Linked DNA regions of Pseudorhodoplanes sinuspersici. The protein of the gene in region 1 interacts with the protein of each later gene in a pairwise test. Links are inferred from orthologs where the notes say so. Each region holds a gene or a part of one and is shown in the gene's direction. Other genes may lie near its edges. The genes, in order: cysE and CAK95_RS24925.

What was found.
Region 2: the proteins of cysE (region 1) and CAK95_RS24925 interact in binary tests that used the Escherichia coli proteins (3 or more experiments, as listed by UniProt). The link is inferred for Pseudorhodoplanes sinuspersici from one-to-one orthologs.

The regions. Positions count from the first base shown.
Region 1 is NZ_CP021112.1:4,264,211-4,273,146, forward strand. Bases 2,812-5,781 are described here. They hold cysE (serine O-acetyltransferase), read left to right. Parts: upstream 2,812-3,870; coding sequence 3,871-4,692; downstream 4,693-5,781. Other genes in these bases: CAK95_RS20705 (alpha/beta fold hydrolase), read left to right, coding at 2,812-3,711; CAK95_RS20715 (DUF3126 family protein), read left to right, coding at 4,754-4,966; CAK95_RS20720 (hypothetical protein), read right to left, coding at 4,970-5,656. Also shown: CAK95_RS20685 (FAD-dependent monooxygenase), read right to left, coding at 1-364; CAK95_RS20690 (zinc-finger domain-containing protein), read right to left, coding at 381-629; CAK95_RS20695 (hypothetical protein), read left to right, coding at 835-1,998; CAK95_RS20700 (alpha/beta fold hydrolase), read left to right, coding at 2,040-2,792; more of CAK95_RS20705, read left to right, coding at 2,803-2,811; CAK95_RS20725 (DUF6949 family protein), read left to right, coding at 5,875-6,201; CAK95_RS20730 (gamma carbonic anhydrase family protein), read left to right, coding at 6,287-6,817; CAK95_RS20735 (transglutaminase-like cysteine peptidase), read right to left, coding at 6,935-7,510; CAK95_RS20740 (PilZ domain-containing protein), read right to left, coding at 7,893-8,525; CAK95_RS20745 (PAS domain-containing protein), read right to left, coding at 8,635-8,936.
Region 2 is NZ_CP021112.1:5,102,238-5,111,052, reverse strand. What follows is about bases 2,998-5,846. They hold CAK95_RS24925 (pyridoxal-phosphate dependent enzyme), read left to right. Parts: upstream 2,998-3,665; coding sequence 3,666-5,027; downstream 5,028-5,846. Other genes in these bases: CAK95_RS24915 (ethanolamine ammonia-lyase subunit EutB), read right to left, coding at 5,822-5,846; eutC (ethanolamine ammonia-lyase subunit EutC), read right to left, coding at 5,040-5,825; CAK95_RS24930 (efflux RND transporter periplasmic adaptor subunit), read right to left, coding at 2,998-3,538. In the rest of the region: CAK95_RS24945 (alpha/beta fold hydrolase), read left to right, coding at 1-482; CAK95_RS24940 (ABC transporter ATP-binding protein), read right to left, coding at 525-1,220; CAK95_RS24935 (ABC transporter permease), read right to left, coding at 1,231-2,367; more of CAK95_RS24930, read right to left, coding at 2,369-2,997; more of CAK95_RS24915, read right to left, coding at 5,847-7,207; CAK95_RS24910 (trans-sulfuration enzyme family protein), read left to right, coding at 7,393-8,562; CAK95_RS24905 (D-alanine--D-alanine ligase family protein), read right to left, coding at 8,602-8,815.

The DNA.
Region 1 (8,936 bases):
GCTCCGCCACAGCTTCGAGCAGTCCGGCCTGCAGGTCGCCACGATGAAGCATCCAGTAGGGTGCGCCATAGCGAAACTGTGCGCCGTGACCCAACGTCATGAAGACGATTTCCGACCCCGAACGCGCGTGCCGCACTGACACGCCGTCCGGGACGACCGCTGTTGTTTTGAGCCGCGGGCCGACATCAAGCGCATTCAGAATGCGCGTTGCGTTGGGTGACAGCTGGATGCCGGCGCCGACATCGCCAAGGCTGTCGGCCTGTTCAGCGATAATGATCCGGTAGCCGACGCGGACGAGCGCCAGCGCCGCCGTCAATCCACCAATACCGGCGCCTGCAATAAGGATGGTTCGCGATGAGCCCACCTAAACCAATAACGGATCAGGCGGCCTTGGGCTCCGTCCACGCGCATTCCGGTGGCCGCGCTTCGTGCGGATCGAGCTTCGGGTCGTAGCGGAACAGGGTGGAGCAATATTCGCAGATGATCTCGGTGTCGTCGCCCATGTCGCAGAACACATGCGGGTGGTCGAACGGCGGCCGAGCGCCGATGCACATGAATTCCTTGGCGCCGACCTCGATCACCGGAACACCGGCATCGTTCTGGAAATGCGGGATGATGTGGTCGGCCATGGGCGGCGCCTCGAATTTGTCTGGAATGGTGCCTATATCGGCTGCACCATAGCGGCGGTTTTGGGTGAATCAATGCCGGTTTTCGGAATTAACCAGCCGGCGTGAATTGCCTAAATCCGCCAGTCTTGGTCGCGTTGAGGTTCTTGAAAAGTCCAGTTGCGGCAACAGGTTGAACAGCGACACACGGCGCGATCGAGATCTCACCATGTCCATCCCAGAACCACCCGCCGGGCGAAGACGCGCCTCGCTGCTGCGTGTGAAGCTGCTTGCCTTGGCCGCCGCCGCCTGCGGGGTTGCCGCCGTTGCACTGCTGCCGCACGCGATCGAAGCCGGTTGGCTCCTGGCCGTACAGGACGATCCGGCAGCCTTGGCCGATCGCAAGCTCGCCCGCAGCTTCAATGCCGATATCGCCGCAAAGGAAATCGAGGCGGCGCTGGCGGCGAACGACGCCGAACTCGCCAAAAGCTTCGTTGATCTCGCGCATGACCGGAACGTGACGGTTGCGCCGGAGCTGGCCTCCAAAGTCGATGCCGCCGTCGAGAAGGCGAATAGCGCCCTTTCAACCGCCGGCAATTTTACCCGTGGCCTGATCGTCGGCGAGCCTGACGATCTCGTCAGCCTTGCCGGAACAGCGGTCGGCGACCTGTTCGTGTTCGGTGATATCCGCGACATGATCCGGGAAGGCTCGCATCTGGCCGCAGGCCAGGAGGCCGATCATCTCATCCTCGGATTATCGGCGGTCGGCATCGCCGTCACGGCCGGCACCTACGCTTCGCTCGGTACCGGTGCACCGGCCCGCATGGGACTTTCGCTGGTGAAGGCGGCACGCAAGACCGGACGCATCAGTTCGCGGATGGCGGGCGCGGTGACGCGATCGCTTCGGTCGGTGGTGGACTGGAGCGCCATGCGCAAGGCCTTTGCCGGCGCCTCGCTGACCGAGCCGGCTGTTGCCGTACGCGCCGCGCGCGAAGCCGTGAAGCTCAACAAAGCCGACGATCTGTTTCGTCTGAGCAGCAATATCGGCAGCGTTCAGGGCAAGGCCGGTACGCGGGCAGCGCTGGACGGCCTGCGCATCTCCGACTCTCCGCGCGAAATGGCGCGTGTTGCCAAGCTGGCGGAGAAAGAAGGGGGCAAGACCCGCGCCATCCTGAAGTTGCTCGGACGCGGTGCCATCGCGCTGACCGTCGCCGCGTTCGATCTTTCCTTGTGGGTCTTGTGGGCGGCGCTCACGATCTTCGGATTCATTGCGTCCACCAAGGCCGCGGTGGAGCGGGTCACGTGGCGAGCCCTGCAACGGGGGAAGGTCCGCCGCGCAAAACGCGAACTCGCGCGGCAGCGGCGCTTGGCAATGGCGCCGTCGCAGGTTTAGTGTCCGGCCTCATTCCTCTATTCAGGCTGAACTCTCATCACATGCCGATTTTCAAACATGGCGACGTCGAGATCGCTTACCTCGACGAAGGCCAGGGCGACCCCATTGTTCTGATCCACGGCTTTGCGTCCAATCGCGAGGTCAACTGGGCTTTTCCGAGTTGGGTTACGACGCTGACTGGGGCCGGATTTCGTGTGATTGCGCACGATAATCGCGGCCACGGCCAGTCGTCCAAGCTCTACAATCCGGCGGATTATCATACTGACAAGATGGCCGAGGACGTTCGTGCGTTGCTTGATCATCTCGATATCGAACGCGCCGATATCATGGGCTATTCGATGGGCGCGCGGATCACGTCGTTCCTTTGTGCCGCGCATCCGCAGCGCGTGCGTTCGGCGATCCTCGGCGGGCTTGGCTACAAGCTCATCGATGGGGCAGGGCTGCCCGAAGACATTGCCGATGCGCTCGAAGCACCATCGCTCGATGATGTCACCGATCCGATGGGCCGCACATTCCGCGCTTTTGCCGATCAGACGAAATCAGATCGGCGCGCGCTTGCGGCCTGCATTCGCGGCTCCCGGCAGACCATGACGCCGGATGAAGTCGCAGCGATCGAGACGCCGACATTGGTCGCAGTTGGCACCACCGACGAAGTGGCGGGACCGGCGGACAAGCTGGCTGCGCTCATGCCACATGCGACAGTGCTCGATATTCCGGGACGCGATCACATGCGCGCTGTCGGCGACCGTGTGTTCAAGAATGGCGTGCTGCAATTCCTGAGCGAGAGAGCGTGACAGCAACCTCATGACCAAGCATGTGACACCGGACAAGACGACTTTCACCGGCGCGAGTGGCAACACACTTGTCAGCGATGTGTTCGGCGATCGAGGTGTTCCCGTTATCCTGTTGCATGGTGGCGGGCAGACGCGGCATGCTTGGCGTGCAACGGCTGCGCAACTCGCGCAGCGTGGCTGGACCGCTTATGCGATCGATCAGCGCGGCCATGGCGAGTCGGCGTGGGTGGATAATGGCGCTTACACCTTCGAGGACTTCGCGCAGGATGTGAAAGCCGTTGCCGCCGAGCTGGCGAGGCGGGCGGGACACAAGCCAGCTGCGATCGGCGCATCGCTTGGCGGCATTTCGTCAATGCTCGCCGAAGGCGAGACCATGCGCGACACTGGCAAGAATCTCCTGTCGTCCATCGTGCTGGTCGATATCACCCCGCGCGTCGACTATGAGGGCGTCGCCAAGGTGCAGGGCTTCATGCGCGCCCATGCCAAGGAAGGCTTCGCGACGGTCGAGGAGGCGGCCGATGCTGTGGCCGAATATCTGCCGCACCGGCCACGCCCGAAGAGCAACGAAGGTCTGAAGAAGAACCTGCGATTGTCGCCTGATGGCCGATGGCGCTGGCATTGGGACCCGCGGTTCATGGACTCGCGCAAGGGGTTCGATCCCGACCGCGAACGCATGGAACAGATGCTGCTCGGGGCTGCGCGCAACCTGAAAATCCCGACGCTGCTAGTGCGCGGCGGCTCATCCGAGCTGGTGCAGGAAGCGCATGTACAGGAATTTCGCGAACTCGTGCCGCACGCAAAGTATGTCGATGTCGGCGGTGCCCGGCACATGGTGGCAGGGGATCAGAACGATGATTTTGCCAGCGCCGTGCTGGATTTTCTCGGCGGATTGCATCAGTCCATTGCTACCAAAAGCTGAGACGGCAGAGATAGATAGCGCGTTTTCGTAGAATAATATTCTATAGCCATGCGGAAACCATAGCCCCCACAGCCTGAAAAGCGGGGTGGCGGAGATCAATTTCAACCTCTATGTGTTAGCCCACGTAAAGCAACAGTGGGCAGCCGAGGCGTATCCATCATGGCGCAGCATCTGACGAAGCCGGCAAGTACAGTCAGCAAAGTCGACCCGGTCTGGGCGAAGGTCCGTGAGGAGGCCGAGGAGATCGTGCGCGCCGAACCGGCGCTGGCCACCTTCATCTATTCCACGATCCTGCATCACGACCGTCTGGAAGACGCCGTCGTGCATCGTGCTTCGGAGCGGCTGGATCATCCGGATATGTCCGGTGAAGTGATCCGGCAGGCCTACGCCGACGCATTGCAGGACGAGCCCTCGATCGGCGATGCCTTCCGTGCCGACATCGTCGCGACGATCGACCGCGACCCGGCCACCAATCGTTTCATCGAGCCGGTCCTGTACTTCAAGGGTTTTCATGCCATCGTCACACATCGGCTGGCGAATTGGCTCTATCGCAAGCAGCGCACGGATTTTGCCTATTATCTACAGAGCCGCTCGTCCGCGGTTTTCCAGTGCGACATTCACCCCAACGCCCAGATCGGCCGCGGCATCTTCCTCGATCACGCCACTGGCCTGGTGGTCGGTGAAACCGCGGTGATCGATGACGACGTGTCGATGCTGCATGGCGTGACGCTCGGCGGCACCGGCAAGGAAGACGGCGATCGTCATCCGAAAATCCGCCATGGTGTGCTGATCGGGGCAGGGGCCAAGATCCTCGGTAATATCGAAGTCGGCCATTGCGCGCGCATCGCCTCCGGCTCGGTCGTCATCAAGCCGGTTCCCAACAATGTCACCGTCGCCGGCGTCCCCGCCCGTGTCGTCGGCACCGCAGGTTGCGCAGAACCGTCGCGGCGTATGGACATGCTCTTCGATATCGGGAATTGATAGCCGCCTGATTCACGGTTCGATGGCCTGCGTCGCGACGCGGGGTAGAGGGAGCGCGATAGTGGACGTCCAGGAAATCAAAAAGCTCGATTCCTATTTGAAGCGGCTGTTCGACAATCCGAAGATCCGGGTTGTACCGCGTCCAAAGAAGGACGATTCCGCCGAAGTCTATATCGGCGATGAGTTCATCGGTGTGCTGTTCGTCGATGACGAGGACGACGACAAGTCCTATAATTTCCAGATGGCGATTTTGGAAACGGATCTGGAGCCGTAAGACTTACGGCCGCTGCGCGGCACGCAGCCGCTTGATCAGCTTTTCAAGACCATCGGCGACAGCGGTCCAGTCCGACAACCATTCGCGCGGAAAGCGCGCGGTGATGTCGGCTTGGCCCGCGCGCTGCTCGTAGAGGCACATGCCGACTGTGCCTCGCGCATCGTCGCGCGTGCAGCGGACGATGAAGCGCTCCCGATTGCTGTTGTCGTAGAGGATGTCCTCGCCCTGATAGGGCGTGCTATCGCGAAAGGGACGGACGGTCAGGCCGCCCGGTTCCATGGCGATGCTGACATCCAGATAGCGCGGATAGATTGTCTTGAGACGATCGATCACCGGAAGCGTGTTGCCGTAAGACGCCACGGTCAGAAATACGCGGTCGACGGATATGGCCGAGGCGGCCGGATCGGCCCTCACAGCCGGGTCCGGCGGCATGAGCGAGGGCCACATGAAGACCAGGTCGATCCGTTCCTGAGTCCCGGCCTTTCTTTGTACCTTGTTGCGGATCGCAGCGGGCGGGATGTTGAAATTGACCCCGTTCACCGTGATCGGCAGGGTCGGGGCGTCGAGCGCTACATCCGCCGGCCAGCGCGGCCAAAGGAGATAGGTCACCCATATTCCGGCGGCGACCACGCCGGCGATGAAGATGGCAACCGGCAACCACAGGAAGCTGCGCTTACGCAGCTTTGGCATTGCATAAGATCGGTGATGAATGTGGCTCATCGCCATAGAGAAAGCCTGCCTGACAAAACGCGAATCAGCGGCGGAGTATAGGCGGGCTTCCTTAAGTGACCGTTCGAATTGAATTTTTGACCATTAACCCTTTCTTAACGAAGCGCTGGCCGTAGGCCGCAGCGTTTGCAACATCATGCGGGGAAAAGCGTTTTTGAAAGAGGCTGGGAGTACCGACGGTGTCGGCCGACGCATTGCATTCGATCTACGTTCTGTTGCTGGGATTTTCCGTCGCAGGTGCGCTTGCGACCGGCTACCAAGTATTCACCGCCCGTCCGGCAAGCTTCAATATTTTCGGTGACGGCACAGGGGTGGCCGCCGTCGCGCATGTGCCGTTCCTGGTTTTTGCAGCGCCGTTCATCATCATGCGGAATGCGATCTTCGTCCGCCGGTCGGGCCTTGATAATTTCGTTACCGCCATGGTCGCAACCGTGACAGCCGGGCTCTGGAGCGTGCTGTCCGGCAAATTCGTTGTCGCCGCTGTTGCCATGTTGGGATTGGCCTGAGCGGCATTCAAGGTTGCGTTCCCGCGTCATCATCCGCAAAACCGGAATTCATTTTTGCCGACGGCGTTGAGGGGAACAGCACAGGATGCCGATCTACGAGCTTGACGGGCAAGGGCCCGAATTTCCGGCCGATGGACGCTACTGGGTGGCCGAGACCGCCGTGCTTGTCGGCCGCGTCCGCATGAAGAGCGATACAAGCATCTGGTTCGGCGCCGTGCTGCGTGGCGACAACGAATGGATCGAACTCGGCCATCGCTCGCAGATCCAGGACAACGCGACCCTTCATACCGATCCCGGTTTTCCGATGATCATCGGTGAGGATTGCGTCATTGGCCACAAGGTGATGCTGCATGGCTGCACCATCGGCAACAACAGCCTGATCGGCATGGGCGCGATCGTGCTGAACGGCGCGCGGATCGGTAACAATTCGCTGGTGGGAGCGGGTGCCCTGGTGACCGAAGGCAAGTCGTTTCCGGACAATTCATTGATCGTAGGATCGCCGGCGCGTGTCATTCGTCCACTGACCGACGACGCCATTGCAGGCATACGACGCGGCGCCGATCATTACGTCCGCCGTTCACGCGAATATGCCGAACATCTAAAGCGCATCGGTTGAAAAAATTGCATCACCAAAAAAGGTGCGGCCGACCTTGGGGGGAAGGTCGGCCGCCGCGAGCCCGGTCTGGGACGGGGAGGGGTGGGGACGTGACCGGGACCGCGTTTCCTTCTCAACTCAGCGTGATGTTGCGGTTGCCATAAGCGGCCGCGGGTCGCCGAGTGAAACCCATACGTTCTGATCGAACTGTGTCTGCCGCTTTACGAAGCGATAATCCGTATCCGACCACAGACGAATGTCCGGATGCTGGTTATCGAGGATGAACTCCCCTTTGTCGGTTTTCACAGTCAGTACAGCATGACCGTCGCCGTTACGTTCGCGAACGACAGTGATCAGCAGCGCCTCGCGAGGCCATCCCGCCTGAATCAGCATGCGGCGCTTTAAAAGGACATAGTCCTCGCAATCGCCTTTGCCATCCTCCGGATAGGACCATTTTTCGACCACGCCCCAATGGTCCATATCCGTGACCGGCTTGATCGTATCATTGACCCATTTGTTGATCCGGGCCAGATCTTTCCAGGCCTTGTTCGTCAAAACCACGTCACGTGGTTCGCCCCGCGGCGCAGAGCATTCGCGCGGATTATCCGCGCAAAATTCGATCCATCCGATCGGCGGGCGCGATGCATCGCCGAGCGAGACGAAAAGCGGACGCGGACTTGTTTGCGCCTGCGCACCACCCGCACACAACACAATAAAACAGCCCGCCGCAGCAATTTTCAAACTGTCCCGCAGCTTGTGAGCAACCCGTCGCACGCCTGACCCCTTCCCTTTATTGTTGGGGCCACATTCCCACAAAGCCTTTGTATTGCCGCTAAGTCGGCGCAGTACTTTTGACGCGAAAGCAAGTCAAAACTGGCGCGAATACTTATCTCTATTGAAACGAAATTGAATAAAATGCGATCAATACGCATTTGATTAAAATGCGAATGATCGGCGCGGAAGTGCTTGATGAAATTGCAATAAAAGGTGCGCGCAGGCGCTTCCGATGCCGGCGCGTCAGCACGAAATTCGGTGTGAAACAAGAGAGCTTGAATGAAAAAAGATGCGCGTTTCCAGAAACTTGCGCGCGCAGCGTTTACCCGCCGGTGATGCTCTCTTCCAGAAAGTCTGGATGCTGTAAACGAAGGAATTCAACGGCAAAGCCGTCGTCCAGATGCCGGACCACCCGTCCTTGCACCTTTCCGATGGTGACAAGCGCGCCCATCGGCGGCCTTTGATCGGTTGCAACGGCAGCGCCGGACAGTGAGACGTCGATCAGACGGCAGCCGATATTCACACCGTTCGGCATGATCAGCATCGTCATCGGATTGCGTGGCACATAGCGGCCGTGGCGGCGATCTTCCGGCGAGGCCAGCAGGTGACGATTGGCGAGCCACGTCAATTGCGCTGCGAGCTTGTCGCGCTTGCGCATCGTTGCGCCGATGGTGGAGGCAAAGCCATTCTCGAAATGGCGCGTCGTTACACCTTCCAGCCGGCCGACATGATCGATATAGGCGATGACGCGTTCACCGATCTGCGGTGAGACCGGCGCAACCACCGCCATGCCGCCGGGGGACATATTGACAACCTGGCATGGAAATTCACGGCGGTCCGGCAGCATGTAGCGGCCGAGCAAATTGACTTTCACGCGCTGAAAGCGGCGCCGTTCTTCACTGTACGGAAGAATGCGTGCGCCGCCTTGAGGAACACCGGTATTCAAAATTGCCATGACGTTACGTCAATCACGCTACGCAATAAGCGATCCCCGCGGGCGATTGCACGCGGCGGTTAAAAGCTATTGAAAGCGCGTTAACGGCTGGTTAGCCCTGACAATTGGCTTAAATTGCCTGACGATTTTGGGCCGGATAGATGACCAATCCTGCGCGCGGCAGCGGATTGTTCCGTCCCGATATGAGCCCCCGCGTCGTATCGAGTGCGGGCCCGACGTAACGCAGATCCTCCAGATCGATAGCCTCGACCGCCCGCGAGCCGATCCAATAGGGCGCTCCGACCGGTGCGAATCCTCCCAGCAGGCGTGACACGCTGCCGCTCCCATCGAGCAACGGCAGCAGGATCATTTCGAGATCCAGGATCTCATTCTCGAGATTGCGGCCGATGACATGGGCAACCGCGCCGACCT
Region 2 (8,815 bases), 840 kb from region 1 along the record:
TCATGCGGATCGCGCCGGAGCGGGTGGCCAAACTGGCCTTGCTGGACACCGGCTCGCGCAGCGACACGCCCGAGCAGACCGAGCGCCGCAAGGCCCAGATTGCCATGGCTCAGAATGGCCAGCTCGAGGCGATTAACGATATTCTGTGGCCGCTCCTCGTTCACGCCGAGCGAAAGGACGATGCGGCCTTGAAGGCGGTGGTGACCGAGATGAGCCTGATGAGCGGTGCCGAGGCTTTCGTGCGGCAGCAGCAGGCAATCATGACGCGGCCGGATTCGCGGCCCTTTTTGCCAGCCATCACATGCCCGACGCTGGTGCTGGTCGGCGACGGCGATCAACTGACGCCGCCGCATCTGGCGGAGGAGATGGCGAGCCTGATCCCCGGCAGCCGGCATGTTGTGGTGCGAAATTGCGGACATCTCTCGACGCTGGAGCAGCCGGAATTCGTGACGAAGACGCTGATGGAGTGGATGAAGATTTGACAGGGGCACGGGATCGGCGAAGCGGACCATTCCGTGTCTGCGTCAGGCTGCGAGCGATTCAGTCCGCTCGAGTGCACCGTCACGCAATGTGAAAATACGATCGAAGCGATCGAAGATTTTCTCATCGTGGGTCACGACGATCACGGCGGAGCGATGTTCCTCCGCCACCTTCCGCAGCAAGTCCATGACTGCGCCTGCACGCTGGGAATCCAGAGCCGCCGTCGGCTCGTCTGCGAGGATGATGCGCGGATCATTCGCAAGCGCGCGAGCGATCGCAATGCGCTGGGCTTCGCCGCCTGACAATTGACCCGGCATGGCGCCGCTGCGCTTCTGGACGCCGAGATAGGCGAGCAGCTCGATGGCGCGCTTCCGCGCCATCGCCTGGCTTTTTCCTGCCAGAATGTTGGCAATGGCAACATTCTCCCACGCATTAAGAAAGGGCAGAAGATTGTGCGACTGAAAAATGAAGCCGATCTTCTCAAGCCGCAATCGTCTCAGATCGTGCCGCAGCCATTTCTGCGCATAGACGAGTTCGCCGTTCAAAGTCATCGTTCCGGAATTGGGTTCGAGGATACAGCCGATCACATTGAGAAGCGTGCTCTTTCCGGAACCGCTTGGGCCGCGCAGTCCGATCACTGTCCCGGCGTGAATATCGAGCGAGACATCGCGCAGCGCATCGACACGCGTTGACCCTTCGCCGAAATGCTTGGAGATGTTTCTGATCTCGACAACCGGCATGTTCGATATCTCATCCTGCAAGGGCAGACGCCGGGTCGATGTTCAGTGCGGTCCTGACGCCGAGCCCGCTCGCCAATAAACAAACGCACAGGACGATGGCGAAGAGCAGCATGGCATCGCCGCTTTCGAGAACGACGCGGCGCGGAAAATATCCGTGCATGGCGTTGATGAGCGCCGCACCCGCTGCGAAACTGATGACGCCCATCGCCAAAGCCTGCTGAACGATCAGGCCGACGATCCTGCTGTCCGGTGCTCCAATCAGTTTGAGGGTGGCGATCGACTTCTTCTTGTCGATTGTCATCGTGTAGATGATGAGGCCGATGATCACGGCAGAAACAACCAGGAGCAGGCTGGTAAACAGTCCGATCTGGCGTCGCGCACGTTCGATTACCGATCGTGACAGAACGGTCTCCTGCTGATCCTGCGTCAGCGCGCCCAGATGCTTCCAGCGATCAATGGCGGCGGCGAATTGCTCGCTGCTGACTCCGGGCAGCAATTGCACCAGCACCGCATTCACCGTGTCGGTCGAACCGGTCGCTGCTGGATTTCTGGCGGCTTCGCGGTGCGCGGCAGCGGGCGTGAGATCGAATTGCAGTTTCTGGGCATCACGGAGCGAGACGAAGACGACCGGATCGCCACCGGACGCGACAAGCCCCCGCGTCAATCCCACAATCGTGAAATTGTCGCGCCCAAGTTTGATCCGCTCACCGAGCGCGAGGCCGGTTTGGATATCGGCGACCGCTTCATAGCGGCTGCGCAGGATCGGACGGCCTTCTGCGATATGCGGCGCGCCGCCGATGCGCCCGATCTCGGAGCCGACAACGAGCAGCCTTTGTGTGGTGCCGCGATGCAGGACCTCCGCATTCTGGTAGGCGACGGAACCGGCGGCGGCAACGCCCCACTGGGCGGCGATAATTTCGCGTGTGTCGGCCGGGAGCCGCGAGGATTCTGCGAACGGCCCGCGCGTGCCGCCCTCGACAACCCAGATGTCGGCTTTCGCCGCGCGAACCAGACCGAGCGACTCCTCGATCAACCCGCGGTAAATGCCGACCATGGCGAGCACGATGCCGAGCAGCAGACTGAGCCCCAGGCATGTCAGCAGGAACCGGCCGAGATTATGCTTGATATCGCGTAACGCGAGATTCACGTCATGATCCTGAATCGGAAGAGGCGCGCGCCGCACGGCCTACGCGCATTCCCGGTTTGTCGTCGGCGACAATGGCCGTGTCTGGTGTCGTCCCTCCGACGATTTGGACGCGGCCATCCAGCAGCCGTTCGCCGAATTGGACCTGTCGTTTGGCCAGGCGACCGTTTTCGAGAACCCAGATCGTGCCGGAACGACCGTCATAGCCTTCGACGAATTTCAGCGGGATGAATTGCCCAGCGGCGATGCGTTTCTTGACGATTTCGACTTCCGCCTGCTCGCCAAGGAAGCGGAATTGATGCTCCGGGCCGCATTGCAGACACCGAACATAGACGCGGCGCTCTTCGGTAACGCGGTCATTCTCCTGATCGATGCGGACGACCTCGGCTTCGACCTCGGTATTGGCTTCAGAACGAAGGCGGACAAAAGCCTTCTGACCAATTTGCAGTCCGCCGGCGGAGGCTTCGTCGACATAGGCACGAATCCAGATCGAAGCGGGTTCGATCAGCGTGAAGGCCGCTTCGCCGGCATTGGCCACGCTGCCGAGTTCCTTATGGCGCGCGACGATCCTGGCATCGAAGGGTGCGCGTAACTCATGTTGATCGAGGAGGACGGCGTCGATCCGTCGTTGTGCGGCGGCATCGTCCTGCAACACATTGGCGACAGTGACATCCGCTTCGACCAGTTTGAGCTCGCTGCGTGCGATTTCTTCGGCGGCCTGTGTATCTTCGGCTGCTTCCTGTGACACGGTTCCGCGCCCGACCAGGGTCTGGCGCCGGAAGTTGACGCTTTTTTTCTGTTGATACAGGACATCGGCGCGGTCGCGCTGGGCCTGTGCCCTGAGCAGGTTGGCCGCGGCCTGCCTTTGGGCGGCTTCGCTTTTCATCAGCTTGCCGCGCTGTGCGTCGTCGTCGAGCTTGGCCAACAGCGTGCCCGTTTTCACAAAGTCGCCTTGGTCCGCGCCGATTTGGCTGAGCTTGCCGGCCAGTTGAAAGCCGACCTTGGAGACGACCTGAGCTTCAACCGTGCCAATGCCAAAGACCCTGACGTCCGTATCGGTCTGCGGATTGGCAATCCGAACCGCAATTTCCCGCGTGCCGTACCAATAGAATATCGCAGCCGCCACGATGAGGACGGCGCCCGCCACGGCAGAAAATTTGATCTTGGGCGACATGACTGCTCATATTTGCAAATATTCAAATGTATCTGATCTGGATTGCATCGCCTCGTATTGAGCTGGATCAACCGGTCTTCAGACGTCACTCTTTCGTGTATGACTGGGAGACCGGAGCGAAATCTAAATGACCTCGATCATCGATCTCATTGGCGGCACGCCGCTGGTTGAAGTGACCCGGCTCGAGACCGGGCCATGCCGGCTGTTCCTCAAGCTTGAAAGCCAGAACCCGTCCGGCTCAATCAAGGATCGGCCGGCGCGCGCGATGATCGAGGCGGCCGAATATGACGGGCGGCTGAAGGCGGGCGGCACGGTGATCGAGGCGACGGCCGGCAATACGGGCCTGGGTCTGGCCTTCGTCGGCGCGCGCAAGGGCTATCGCACCATTCTGGTCGTTCCCGACAAGATGTCGCGCGAGAAGATTTTGCATGCGCGGGCGATGGGCGCGGAGATCATCGTCACGCGCTCCGATGTCGGCAAAGGCCATCCCGATTATTATCAGGATCTCGCCGCCGATCTCACCGCGCGAACCAAGGGCGCGATCTATATCAACCAGTTCGAAAACCCGGCAAACCCTTACGCGCATGAGCAGACGACCGCGCCGGAAATCCTGCGGCAGATGGATGGCGATATCGATGCGATCGTGGTCGGCGTCGGTTCCGGCGGCACGCTGACCGGCATCGGCCGCTACATGTGCCAGTATTCGCCGAAGACGAAGATGGTGCTGGCCGATCCGGAAGGGTCGATCCTTGCGCCATATGTGAAGACCGGCGAGATGAGATCAGCCGGAAGCTGGGCAGTGGAGGGCATCGGCGAAGATTTCATTCCGCCTAATTGCGACCTGTCGTTGGTGAAAGATGCTTATACCATTCCCGATCGTGAGAGCTTTGCAACGGCACGCGAGCTCATGCGCGCGGAGGGTATTCTCGGCGGCTCGTCATCGGGCACGTTGCTGGCGGCGGCGCTTCGCTATTGCCGCGAGCAGAGCGAGCCAAAACGCGTTGTGACACTCGTCTGCGATTCCGGCGCGAAATATCTCTCCAAGGTGTTCAACGAAGCCTATCTCGCGCAGGAAGGCTTCATCGGTGCGCGCACCGGCAAGGTGCGCGATCTGGTATCCAGCCCGCACGGTGGCGGCAGTGCCGTCGAGGTGCGGCCGCAGGACAATCTGCGTGCGGCCTTTGCCCGCATGCGAGCCTCCGATGTATCGCAGCTTCCCGTGATTGAAGGCGACCGCATCGTCGGGCTCGTGACCGAGAGTGATCTCCTTGGCGCCGTGCTGACGCTCGGCGAGGACAAGGCGTTCGACCGCCCGGTCAAGGACATGATGGTGACGAAGCTGGAGACGATATCGGCGGATGCGCCGATCCGCGATCTGGTCCCGTTGTTCAAGCAGGATTATGTGGCGATCGTGATGGACGGAGATCGTTATCTCGGTCTCGTGACGCGGATCGACCTGATCAATTATTTCCGCATGACGATGCAATAAGCTGATTGTTTATCAGCCTTCGTTGTCTAGTAATCGATCTGAACCGTCCTTGATTTTCACCCCCGACAGCTGCTGCGACCGGATGGTCTGCAAAAGATGCCGCATCTTTCTGCTTGCATCCGCATAGCCGATGCCGTCGGGCCGGATGTTCGAGATGCAGTTGCGGTCGGCATCGGTACTTCGCGGGCTGGGCTGCCAGGTCAAATAGACTCCCATGCTGTCGGGAGCAGAGAGTCCCGGCCGCTCGCCGATGAGTGTCGCAACGCAATCCGCGTTCAGCACGTTGGCAATGGCGTCGCCGATCGCAACCCGCCCATTACGAACGATGACAAGCGGCGCGATCGCCCAGTTCCGCTTTTGCAAGGCAGGCAGCAGATGAGCCAGCACCGGCGCCGCATGCGACTGTATGGCGCGCGCCGACAGTCCATCGCTGATGACAAACGCGATATCGTAACGCGCGGTATATGCTTGCAGTGCGGTCTCAGCTCCGCTGGCAAGCTGGCGGCCCAGATCGGGGCGCATCAGATAGCTCGTGCGGTCGTTGGCGGCGCTGGCGATATCGATCACCGGCAGCCCGAGAGGCGCGAGATCGCCGGCGAGCCGTTTGTCGTCGAGCGGCTCATGGACGGCATCGCGGGCGCGGGCATGCGCCAGCCTGAAATCGAGCAGCGGACTGGTTGCGAGCGACGCGCCGGTGCGCTTGAGCCCAATCCGTGCCGCTGTCAGCCGGCGCAGATCGATCCACAGCGCATCAACTTGCGATGGCATGCCGGACGGTGGAGAGCAGTCGTCGGTCATGACAGATCCGGAAGCAGGGCGCGGAAACGGCCGGGCAATTCGCGCGGGCGGATGTGTCCAGCCTCGTTCATCAGCCCTTGCCGCGACAGCCAGTCCTCGAATTCCGGCGCCGGCTTGCGGTCAAAGAGATCGCGCATCGCCAGCGCATCATGGAACGAGGTGCTCTGGTAGCCGAGCATGATGTCGTCGGCGCCCGGAACGCCCATAATAAAATTCACTCCGGAGGCGACAAGAAGTGCCAGAAGCGCATCCATGTCGTCCTGATCGGCCTCGGCGTGATTGGTGTAGCAGACATCGACACCCATCGGCAGACCGAGCAGCTTGCCGCAGAAATGATCCTCAAGTCCGGCGCGTGTGATCTGCTTGCCGTCGAACAGATATTCCGGGCCGATGAAGCCGACCACCGTGTTGACCAGCAGCGGTTTGTAGCGCCGCGCCACGGCATAGGCGCGCGCTTCGAGCGTTTGTTGATCGACCCCGTGGTGGGCGTTGGCGGAAAGCGCGCTGCCTTGACCGGTTTCGAAATACATGACGTTGTTGCCGATCGTGCCACGCTTCAGCGATAGCGCCGCATCGTGCGCCTCCGTCAGCAGGGCGAGGTCGATGCCGAAGGCCTTGTTGGCCGCCTCCGTGCCGGCGATGGATTGAAACACGAGATCGACAGGTGATCCTTTGTGCATCAATTCGAGCGTCGTCGTGACATGCGCCAACACGCAGGTTTGTGTCGGGATGTCGAGCTTCTGGCGGATGTCATCGAGCATGCAGAGCAACATGTGCGCGCGCTCGACGCTGTCGGTGGCGGGGTTGATGCCGATGACGGCGTCGCCTGACCCGAGCAAGAGCCCATCGAGGATGCTGGCGGCAATGCCGCGGGCATCGTCGGTCGGGTGGTTGGGCTGCAGGCGGACGGAGAAATGTCCGGGCAAGCCGATGGTATTGCGAAAGCGAGTGACGACCGAGCATTTCGCCGCCATCACCATCAGATCCTGCAGCCGGCTGATCTTGGAGACGGCGGCCGCCATTTCCGGCGTGATGCCGGGGGCGAGGGCGGTGAGTGACGAGGCCGTTGCTTCGTCTGACAGCAGCCAGTCGCGAAACCCGCCGACGGTGAGATGCGACACCGTCGCAAAGGCATCGCGATCATGCGTATCGGCGATCAGCCGGCTGACTTCATCGGTCTCATAGGGAACGACGTCATGCCGCAGGAATGTATCGAGCGGCAGGTCGGCCAGCGCAAACTGCGCGGCGACGCGTTCCTCACCTGTTTCGGCGGCAACGCCGGCCAACTGGTCGCCGCTGCGCAGGGGCGTTGCCTTGGCGAGCAAGGTCTTCAGGTCGTCGAACGTATAACGCTGGGTGCCGATCGTTGCGCAATACATCAGGGAAGCCAGACCTTGTTGCCGTCCATGCAGGACGGGATACACAGCCCGAGATCGATTTCAGCAATATAAGTATCGAATTCAGACCGTACAGCAGCATCTTATTCTATGGCGTGACCAGACTAACGTTTTGTGATTACTGGCGTGCTGAATCTTTCATCGCACAGCGACAGACCGGTGTTTCATCAATGACCAAACCCAACCGTCCCGGCTTTGCCACCCGCTGCGTCCATGCCGGCCAGTCGCCCGATCCGACGACCGGCGCGGTGATGATGCCGATCTATGCGACCTCGACCTATGTGCAACAGAGTCCCGGCGTTCACAAAGGCTATGAATATGCGCGCTCGCAAAATCCGACGCGGATGGCCTTCGAGCGCTGCGTGGCTGATCTGGAAAGCGGGACGGCCGGATTTGCCTTCGCGTCGGGGCTCGCGGCGATCTCGACCATTCTCGAATGCCTCGATCAGGGGGCGCATGTGGTGGCGTCCGACGATCTCTATGGCGGGACACGGCGGCTGTTCGCGCGCGTGCGCGAGCGCTCGGCCGGGATCAAAACGACCTATGTCGACCTGAGCGATCTGGCGGCGGTGGAGAAGGCGATCCGCCCCGACACGAAGATGATCTGGGTCGAGACGCCGACCAATCCACTGCTGAAGCTCGCCGACCTGACGCGCATTGCCGAGATCGCGCGCAAGCACAGGATCATTGCGGTCGCCGACAACACCTTTGCCAGCCCCTATATCCAGCGGCCGATCGAGCATGGATTCGATATTGCGGTGCATTCGACGACGAAATATCTCAACGGTCATTCCGACATGGTCGGCGGCATTGCCGTCGTTGGCGACAATGCGGACATGCGTGAGCGGCTCGGCTTTCTGCAGAACGCCATCGGCGGCATCCAGGGGCCATTCGATTCATTCCTGGCATTGCGCGGCGTGAAAACCCTGTCATTGCGGATGGAGCGGCAATCGGCATCGGCGCTGAAAATTGCCGAGTGGCTGGAAGCGCATTCGAAAGTGAAGCGCGTGATCTATCCAGGACTTGAGAGCCATCCGCAGCATGCGTTGGCGAAAGCTCAGATGCGCGCCTTCGGCGGCATGATCTCGGTGGAATTGAAAACCGATCTCGATGGTGCGAAAGCGTTCCTCGAACGGACGGAATTATTCGCGCTCGCCGAAAGCCTTGGCGCCATCGAAAGCCTGATCGAGCATCCCGGCGTGATGACACATGGATCGGTACCGCCAGAGGTGAGGGCGGAGCTCGGTATCAACGACGGTCTTGTGCGGTTGTCGGTCGGGATCGAGGACGTGGACGATCTGATCGCCGATCTGGAGGGCGCGTTCGCTGCGATCAAGTAAGACGGACGCGGCCGGCTCGCCACTCGCAATGCCTTCAGGCTAGCGCTGCATCTTCCGGCTGCGCTGCAGGCCAAGCTGGACGATCCGGCGCAGCATATCGGAATACTTCATGCCGCCATATTCAGCCGCTTCCGCGAACACTTCATGGCGGGCGATTTCCGGGTTGGGGTTAGCCTCGAGAAAATACGGCGTGCCATCGGCCGCGAGCCGAAAATCGACGCGCGCGTAACCGTCGAGTTCGAGGGTGCGGCAA